Regions from separate parts of the Bacillus sp. TCT6 genome, predicted to be linked through region 2. Evidence: riboswitches for the same ligand, from Rfam matches in the RefSeq annotation. Region 2 holds a riboswitch; each other region holds the start of a gene.

What was found. A riboswitch is a leader RNA that binds a small molecule or an ion and turns the genes downstream of it on or off. The one in region 2 is predicted to bind S-adenosylmethionine.
Region 1: another riboswitch for S-adenosylmethionine. It lies ahead of AC0ONG_RS23780 (methionine ABC transporter ATP-binding protein); the one in region 2 lies ahead of mmuP (S-methylmethionine permease).
Region 3: another riboswitch for S-adenosylmethionine. It lies ahead of AC0ONG_RS14940 (hypothetical protein); the one in region 2 lies ahead of mmuP (S-methylmethionine permease).

What each region holds. Positions count from the first base shown of each region.
Region 1 is NZ_JBVYHX010000001.1:4,608,846-4,611,991, reverse strand. Features, by position in the region: gene AC0ONG_RS23795 (toprim domain-containing protein) at 1-195, shown strand, start outside; gene AC0ONG_RS23790 (thioredoxin family protein) at 199-507, shown strand; gene AC0ONG_RS23785 (hypothetical protein) at 660-1,004, shown strand; SAM riboswitch class I at 1,130-1,237, shown strand; gene AC0ONG_RS23780 (methionine ABC transporter ATP-binding protein) at 1,418-2,443, shown strand; gene AC0ONG_RS23775 (methionine ABC transporter permease) at 2,436-3,101, shown strand; gene metQ (methionine ABC transporter substrate-binding lipoprotein MetQ) at 3,125-3,146, shown strand, end outside.
Region 2 is NZ_JBVYHX010000002.1:133,965-137,110, forward strand. Features, by position in the region: gene AC0ONG_RS27595 (transglycosylase domain-containing protein) at 1-208, opposite strand, end outside; partial or broken gene AC0ONG_RS27600 (IS4 family transposase) at 606-797, shown strand; partial or broken gene AC0ONG_RS27605 (IS4 family transposase) at 767-1,017, opposite strand; SAM riboswitch class I at 1,361-1,468, shown strand; gene mmuP (S-methylmethionine permease) at 1,552-2,961, shown strand; gene mmuM (homocysteine S-methyltransferase) at 2,936-3,146, shown strand, end outside.
Region 3 is NZ_JBVYHX010000001.1:2,930,143-2,933,288, forward strand. Features, by position in the region: gene AC0ONG_RS14925 (hypothetical protein) at 29-382, opposite strand; gene AC0ONG_RS14930 (NAD(P)H-dependent oxidoreductase) at 379-954, opposite strand; gene AC0ONG_RS14935 (SWIM zinc finger family protein) at 978-1,367, opposite strand; gene AC0ONG_RS14940 (hypothetical protein) at 1,631-1,888, opposite strand; SAM riboswitch class I at 1,989-2,087, opposite strand; gene AC0ONG_RS14945 (hypothetical protein) at 2,219-2,410, shown strand; gene AC0ONG_RS14950 (YwiC-like family protein) at 2,441-3,146, opposite strand, start outside.

The sequences.
Region 1 (3,146 bases), on a different contig from region 2:
AAGGAAGTGTATGTGCTAGTAGATGCTGATGATGCTGGAGAAAAGTTAAGGAAACAATTTCGAAAAGAATTTCCGCAAGCCGAGCATATCTATATTGATCGCTCATACCGAGAAGTGGCAACTGCGCCATCTACACACTTAGCAAATGTATTATGGGGAGCCGACATTGACGTTTATACAGAATATTTACGGTAAGGAATGATAGAAGTGATTGATTGGACAGGAGCCGAAGCTACATCCCTAATAGAGAACGAAGAAAAAACAGTGTTATATGTATATACTCCAATGTGTGGAACATGCCAATTAGCAAAAAAGATGTTAACAGTCGTTGAGATGACAATTGAAGAGTTGAAAATTGGGATGTTAGATTTAAATTATGCTCCACATTTAGCAAAAGAGTATGGGATTGAAAGTGTACCTTGTTTACTTGTTTTTGAAAATGGGACACTGATGAAGAAGATATACGCATTTCATTCGGTTGAATATTTATATACGGAATTAAAGTAGGCGGCAAAATTTTTGCCGCCTCGACATATTTCTTGGGAAATATGTCGAGATGCAGGATGGATACAGTATTTGTCGAGCGAAAATAACAGGATTGCTCTTTAGTGAGAGGGAATGGTATGTAATAGAAAGTGATATGAAGGATGTGATTTAGGGTGAGATTATATTCTTTGCTTCAATCATTTGTAAATTACGCTAATGGTCAATATCATTTAGAGCCGCTTTTAAGACGAGAGGAAAAAACTGTTAATTTCCGTTTGGGAGATGAAAGTTGTTCGTTACAAATTTCAAGAGATTATATAGAGCTGGTACATGAGGAAAGAGGAACGGAACAAATCATTTGCTTAGACGAAAAGGATATAGAACAATTGGTTAATGGAAATGTACGATTGCAAATGTTAATGAACGATGGACGTGTACAATATTCGGGAACGTATCGAACGATGCTATTAGTCGAATCGATGTTTCATATATGTAAACCGATGTCAGTAGGTGCTTAAAATTCTGAAGGTTCATTTTTTGCGAAAATTTCTGTTGACATGGTGTTTGGATATTGATACAATTCAATTCATAAAATATAGACAATTTCATAAATTACAAATCAGACGAAAATTGAATCTGATTTCTCTTATCAAGAGAGGTGGAGGGACTGTGCCCTGTGAAGCCCGGCAACCGTCAACTTATGTTGAAATGGTGCCAATTCCTGCAAAGCAAATGCTTTGAGAGATGAGAGAGAGGGATAATGTTGTTATATACGCACATAAACCTTTCTGCTTCTCTAAAGCAGAAAGGTTTTTTTATTGTTTGAATGTGGAGGACATTCAAACAATAAAAGTAGTGATAACGGTGGACTACACGCATTAAACATAAAAAATTGCGGAGTCGACCTAAACAAAAAAAGGGGTGATACATCATGATTCTATTAGAGAATGTAAAGAAAATATATAAAGCAAAAAGCGGTGATGTCACTGCTGTAGATAACGCCAATTTAAAAATAGAAAAAGGCGAAATATTTGGTGTTATCGGATATAGCGGCGCTGGGAAAAGTTCTTTAATCAGATTGTTTAATCAGTTAGAAAAACCGACTTCTGGCCAAATTACAATTGCGAATCGTGTTATATCAACAATTACAGGAAGTGAACTTCGTAAGGCAAGGCAAGAAATCGGAATGATTTTTCAACACTTCAACTTACTTTGGTCACGAACTGTACGTGAAAATATTGAGTTTCCACTTGAAATTGCAGGTGTTGATAAAACGAAGAGAAGAAAACGTGTTGATGAATTAATTCATCTTGTCGGATTAGAAGGAAGAGGAGACGCGTACCCATCTCAGCTGAGCGGGGGACAAAAACAACGCGTTGGGATTGCAAGAGCATTAGCTAACAACCCACAAGTACTTTTATGTGATGAAGCAACGTCGGCTCTTGATCCAGAAACGACAGATCAAATTTTGGATTTACTATTAGACATCAATAAGCGCCTTGGTTTAACAATTGTACTCATTACACATGAGATGCACGTAATTCGAAAGATTTGTAATCGAGTGGCGGTAATGGAGAGAGGAAAGATTGTAGAAACGGGTCCAGTACTTGATGTATTCCGTAATCCGAAGCAAGATATTACGAAACGATTTGTACAGCAGTTAACAGATTCTGAAGATACAAATGAAATGATTGAAAGTTTAATTGAAAAATATCCAGATGGAAAAGTAATTCGTTTGCAGTTTATTGGTGAGGCTGTAGAAAGACCAGTGCTTCAACGATTGATGCAACGCAGTGATATAGAAGTTAGCATTTTGCAAGGAAATATCGCACAAACGAATAACGGTTCTTACGGTAGTTTAGTTGTTCATTTAAATGGTGAGGAAACAGCGATCCAGCAAGCAATAGAAGGAATTCATCAAGATCAAGTAGAGCTGGAGGTGATTGCACATGGATAAGTTACTCGCAAATGTTGATTGGAATCAAATGTTAGAAGCAACGGGTGAAACGTTATATATGACGGCAATCGCAGCTCTTGCGACATTTGTTTTAGGACTAATTTTAGGATTGTTACTCTTCATGACAGCAAAAGATAATTTATGGGAAAACAAATCAATTAATACGGTGATTGGAGCATTCGTAAATATATTCCGTTCTATACCGTTCATCATTTTAATTATTTTATTAATCCCATTCACAAAGATTCTTCTTGGAACAATTCTTGGAGCAAGTGCAGCGCTGCCGGCTTTAATTATTGGAGCGGCACCATTCTACGCGAGAATGGTTGAAATCGCACTTCGCGAAATTGATAAAGGTGTAATTGAAGCTTCAAAAGCAATGGGAGCAAAAACAAGCACAATTATTTTGAAAGTGTTAATTCCAGAATCGTTACCAGCATTAGTATCTGGTATTACGGTTACGACAATTGCTTTAGTAGGATATACAGCAATGGCGGGAGTTGTTGGTGCTGGTGGCCTTGGAACACTTGCTTACTTAGAAGGATTCCAAAGAGGAAATAACGATGTAACAATCGTTGCGACAATTTGTGTGTTACTAGTTGTATTTTTAATTCAGTGGATTGGTGATAGTTTAACGACTCGAATAGATAAACGATAATAAAAAACGGGAGGATGTTTCAAATGAAAAAATTATTACTTACGG
Region 2 (3,146 bases):
TTGCTTTCTCGAGTTTTGGCGCATCCTTGATCATAACGAAAAAAGTAGCAACCCCTGCGACTAACCCCACAATACCAAGTAATAAAAAACTAACTAAAAACTTACGAAAAAATGATGTTTTACCTTTTGCATTTTGTTTCTTAGCAGTAGGCTGTTTTTTCTTTTTAACTTGTCGTCGCTCCTCTCGAAAACGATAATTTTCTGACATGCTACTTTCTCCTGCCTTTCAATTCTCCTGTTGATTTACTTAAAATTATTGAAGTCACTTTAAGAAATATATTCATATTTAATAAGTGTACTAAATAGACAATTTAAGTAATAAATTTGTTCCACTTTAAGATGAGGAAGAAATTTTAACTTATCTGATAACGAAACAGAAAAGGTAATAGTGGCACAACAAAAAAATGGAATTTCATAGAAAATCCATTTTTAGCTTGATAATAATGGGGTCTCGCTACAAATCCGCCAACTTAAGGATTTAGACTATTCTTGAAGTTAAAAGCACGTTACTATTCACTTATGTTAATGAGAAAAGGTGACGTGCTTTTTATAAATATTTATCAAAACAAGAGTTGTCTTTATTTGCTAAAGAGTTATATCAATATATGTCTCCCACTACACTTAATCAATTAGCTATAGAAGCAGGCGGAATGAAATGAAAACGCAAGTGCCATGGGCATCATTTTTTATATTTGTGTATATGGTTAAATCAACAAATCGCTACTACCTCTATTACTCAACTTTGTAGTCAATTAGAAACTTCAACAAGAATTTTATTAAGTCCCTCAGGGCTAAGCCCTGCCGCTGCATGAAGCCCACTCATAATCGAACCAAGGAATCACTTGCCGCCCGTTGACTAATCCAAATGAAAATAGCAGCTAATTCTGATCCAGAAAACTTAAGTCTTCGCCTTATAAATCCTATTTCTCTTGCAAGTTCTTCTAAGAATACAGGTGTAACATATCGTTGTAATTATTCTGCAAATGGTAATAATTCATCTTGAATCGAGAGATTCATAAGAAAACATCATCCTTTCTAATTTAGCTTGTTTAGAAAAGGTAACGTTTTTTTGATATTTGAGGGTATTAAAATCACCTGAGTTGATGGTTATGTATGGTGACCCCATAACCAAAGAAGTAAGAAGATATTTAGAAGTGCATTAAATTTTGAGGAAGTGCTTGTGAACCGTATCATAAATAAATCAGGTTTTGTATGTTCGATTTTTAAATAATACCCGAGAAGGAGTGGGTTGCAGTTATAGTAATACTCTATTTTTGGTATTTCTATAATAGATATTTTTTTAAAAAACAGAATTATCTTGACAGTTATTAAATGGATTGATAAGGTTATAAAAAAATATTTCTTATCCAGAGAGGTGGAGGGACTGGCCTTATGAAACCTCAGCAACAGGTCTGCTTAAGTAGACACTGTGCTAATTCCAGCGGGTGATAATCCTGATAGATGAGAGCTTCCGTTTTTATTTGTCAGTAGCGCCCTCTTTTTTAGAGTGCGCTTTTGTTTTTTCTGGATAGTAACTAAAGGAGATTAGAAATGGAGAACAAAAATGGGCAAGAATTTCAAAGGAAAATGCAAGCACGTCATTTAGTCATGCTATCACTTGGTGGAGTGATTGGAACTGGCTTATTCTTAAGCTCGGGTTACACTATTCAACAAGCTGGACCGTTTGGAACAATTCTATCCTATCTGATTGGTGCGCTAGTGGTTTATCTAGTTATGCTATGTTTAGGCGAGCTTTCCGTACATATGCCTGAAACGGGCGCATTTCATAGTTATGCAGTTAAATACATTGGACCGGGTACAGGGTATACAGTAGCCTGGTTGTATTGGTTAACTTGGACTGTTGCTTTAGGTTCTGAATTTACAGCCGCAGGATTACTTATGAAGCGATGGTTTCCATCGGTTAATATTTGGGTATGGAGTGCTCTTTTTGCCATTTTGATCTTTGTATTAAATATCCTGACTGTTAAATTTTTCGCCGAATCCGAATTTTGGTTTTCATCGATAAAGGTTATAGCTATTGCGATTTTTATTGTTTTAGGAGTAGCGGCAATGCTAGGTTTTCTCCCAATGACTTATTCAAAAGCAGCACCATTCTTTTCTAATTTTACAAGTGGAGGTTTATTTCCTCATGGTGCTACGGCCATTATGATGACCATGCTTGCGGTTAATTTTTCTTTTTCGGGAACAGAATTAATAGGCATTGCAGCTGGAGAAACAGCGAACCCGGAAAAAATGATACCGAAGGCCATTCGAACTACTCTGTGGAGATTGATCATCTTTTTTGTAGGAACGATTGTTGTTTTATCTGCGTTATTGCCTATTTCCGATGCAGGGGTATTAGAGAGCCCTTTTGTTGCAGTTCTAGAACGAATTGGGGTGCCATATTCAGCTGACATAATGAATTTCGTTATCTTAACAGCCATTTTATCTGCGGCAAACTCAGGCCTTTATGCCTCTTCTAGAATGCTTTGGTCGCTTGCTAATAAGAATACGATATCCCCGATTTTTGGGAAAATGACGAAGCAAGGTGTTCCAATCAACGCCGTCATTTTCAGTATGATGGGTGGAGCTTTGGCTTTGCTCTCAAGTATTGTGGCACCAGATACTGTCTATATCGTACTTGTTTCCATTTCCGGTCTAGCAGTAGTTATAGTTTGGATGAGTATTAGCGCTTCCCAGTTCCTATTTCGCAGACAATTTTTGAAAGAAGGAAATTCTGAAAAGGACTTGATTTATCGCACACCACTATATCCATTAGTACCAATTGCTTCTTTTATCCTTTGTCTGGCATCGTGTATTGGAATTGCATTCGATCCAACACAGAGAATTGCCTTATATTGCGGCATACCGTTTATTTTGTTTTGCTATGGAAGTTATTATCTAACAAAAAATCTAAAAAAGAGGGGTGTAGATTATGTCGAACAAAATCAACCCAATTGATGCTATTTTATCCCAACATTCCATTATGCTTCTTGACGGAGCATTAGCTACTGAATTGGAGGCGCATGGATGTAATTTGGACGATCCCCTTTGGTCGGCACGTGTGTTACTAGAAAATCCGGAACTAATTTATCAGGTTCATTCGGACTATTTTCGTGCTGGAGCAGACTGTGCCATAACAGCAA
Region 3 (3,146 bases), on a different contig from region 2:
TTTTATACTAGTTTTTTTACATAATAAATCATTTATTTCCCATGCAATTTATAACTGTATTCCACTCTACGTCCTTAAGATGTAATGCCTCAAACGCAAAAAAATCTTCACACACTTTTTCAATTAGATATGGATTTTCCCTCAAAAAATTCCACTGTAATACTTTAGGAAGAAAATGCATTTCATATTCTTTACTTCCCCGTACTACCTCATCAACTTCTCTTTCACAAATTCCTCTTATCAAGTAGTCATTTCTTAACTCAATTTGAATTTGTTGAAATGTATCGCTGCATTTTTTCAATTGAAGTAAACGCGTAACATACTTCCGAAAAAGTTCGCCATCATACTGAACACAGTTTATAATACGGTCGACTTCATTCATAATGTACGAGCCTTTTCTTCTATTTGTAATAACCATTTTTCACGCTTTGATACTTTACTCGTTTTCACAGATTGAAACACTGACCGTTTTATATCGCGAATGCCACAAAAACGTAAAACACCTCTCTTCATCATAATCCAATCTGCTGATCGATATAACAATGCGACGTACCATAGAGGCGAGTCTAACGTATTAATAACCCACGCTTTTTTCCCTTGCAATAATCCTTTCGGCAGAACCCCTTCATATTTATAAGCAAATCCAGCTACGAAAATACGATCGATAAATCCTTTTAAAATTGCTGGCATCCCCCACCACCATATTGGATAGATGAATAAAAGTGTATCTGCTTCTTCTACTAACGTTCTGTACCGAGCTGTTTCTTCTTCATTTACTAAATCACGTCTTTTCTTCTCTTCATGAAATACGAGGACTGGATCAAATTGTTCTTTGTATAAATCAAGTACGGTAACTGAATGATTTGTTTCCTGTAGTCCTTTTTGCACATGATTTAAAATCGCCGCGTTAAAACTTGAAGGATTAGGATGAGCGTATACAATTAGTACATTCACTACATAACAACTCCCTCTATAAGTTAAAGTTTCCCCTTCTTTAACAACTTCTCTACAATTTGCACGTTTTTCGAACTTTGTAATAAACGGTTTAATACAGTAAGTAACTCTTCCTTTTCTAAATCTTTCAGTTTCTCTTTAACTGCACTCTCACCAGTGCCTTGAATATCATAAACAACTGCCGCCATACGTTTACAATAATTTTCATAGGGACACTCACAGTTACTTTCTGAAAAATCTTTGAGGTCGATAACGACTTCATAATTTCCTGCATTACCATTCACAAAAGCAAATACTTTATTATCATGTACTTCAACATCTTCTACATGTCCATCTTCATAATATTCATATCCTCTATCAATAATATATTTCGGAATATGCCTATATAGTTCTTTTATTAAATAAGCATACATAACAACACCTCTTCCTTTAATTCCCTTTTGACTTCTAGAGCCCCTGCATGTTATTCTAATAACTGTCAAATAGCAAGTCTATATGACAAAATGACTGACACCTATTCGGCGAAGGTGTCTCTTTTCATTTGCAGCCGATATGAATTGCCTCTTTCAGGCACATTCAATTTTTGACACTACACACTCAACACCATTCCCTGTATCAGGCTGCTTTAGCAGTCTTTTACTCTACATACTCCGTTATTTTAAGAAAAAAAGAGAGCTTAGCTCCCTTTTCTCGCCTTATACAATACCCCTTTTTCAGCATAGAGATATTCATCAGCTAATGTAATTTTCCCATCCAGTTTTAGTTCGTCTAATAATCTTGATAAATAAAATTGATGCAACATCTTTTTCGTGAATTTTCCTTCATGATGCGAAACGATATGTTCTTGAATATCTAATAATGATATCGGCTTATCTTGCTCTATCATATATTCATAAACTGTACTACGCAGTTTTACGTATTTTTCGAGTGTCACAGTAATGCGCAACCCCTTTCTTCTTAATATAAATTTTCGTAATCGGTTTTTTTGCAATAAAAAAACCTCTCCGATAAGAAGAAGTTACGTATATATCTTCGTCTTATCTCCCAGAACAAATATGTTCTGCTGGAATTAGCACCTGCATCGCGGTTGCTGGGTTTCATCGGGCCAGTCCCTCCACCTCTCTGGATAAGAAAATATTCACTTAATTCTTACTATACGTAATTCCACTTTAATTGTCAAACAAATATAATAAATATAACAAATTATATTTTCTTCCTTACTGTTCATACTACCCATATACGAACATGCAAGGAGGATTATGAAATGCATCAAAATGCTCGCGGATATGTACAAGATTCTTTTCAATCATTACAAGAAGCTAAAAATTGTTTAGAAGAAGCGCTCGAAACAGTTGAAAAAGATTTTAATCGCGCTCGTATTGAACAATCACTTTATGCTGTTGAACAAGCTATTCAACGTTGCGAGTACACCGTTCACATTTTAGAAAAAGATTAAAAACTTCCCATCTATTGATGGGAAGTTTTTTCAAATGGCATACTTCATAATTATTGCCGTTATGATTAAAAAATATACAGAATTAGCAATTTCTAAAATTCCTACTTTTATAATAGAAATTTTTTTGCCATACAACACAATTGCTCGAATGACACTTGGTATAAAAATAAGAGAACACCACGGATTAATCGCAAATACAATTATCGTTAATAAGATATGATATCCCCAAGATATAAGACGATACTTCGGGTTATTTTTTTCACGAATCATCGTTTTCACATAGAACGTACTACCTAAAAAGTATAAAAATGAAATAAGTGCAATGAATAAAGCTGTATGATCGATTTGCTTCATTGAAAAGTAATAACTAATTAACCCACCGATACAAAACACAATGATTGCACAAATATCATTTAATAGTGCTCTTTCATTTTTTTGACGGGCGTAATACATATTCACTATAAATAATGGAATCATTACTATTAAGAATAAAAGAATTCGCCACTCATATAATAAAGAAATCATCCCAAATAGGAACGCAATGCTGAAATAAACAATGGCAGCTTGTAAAAACTCTTTTTTTCGTCTTTGCTTTATGTACGTAAGAAATGGATACGTAGCTAAATAGATAAAAAACCACGCTAAAAACAATGGAATATGATAAATAGTAGGTTTCCCAAGTATGACACTTAATAAAAAAGGAATAACAAGCATGGCCCATGCACCATGTTGCTTC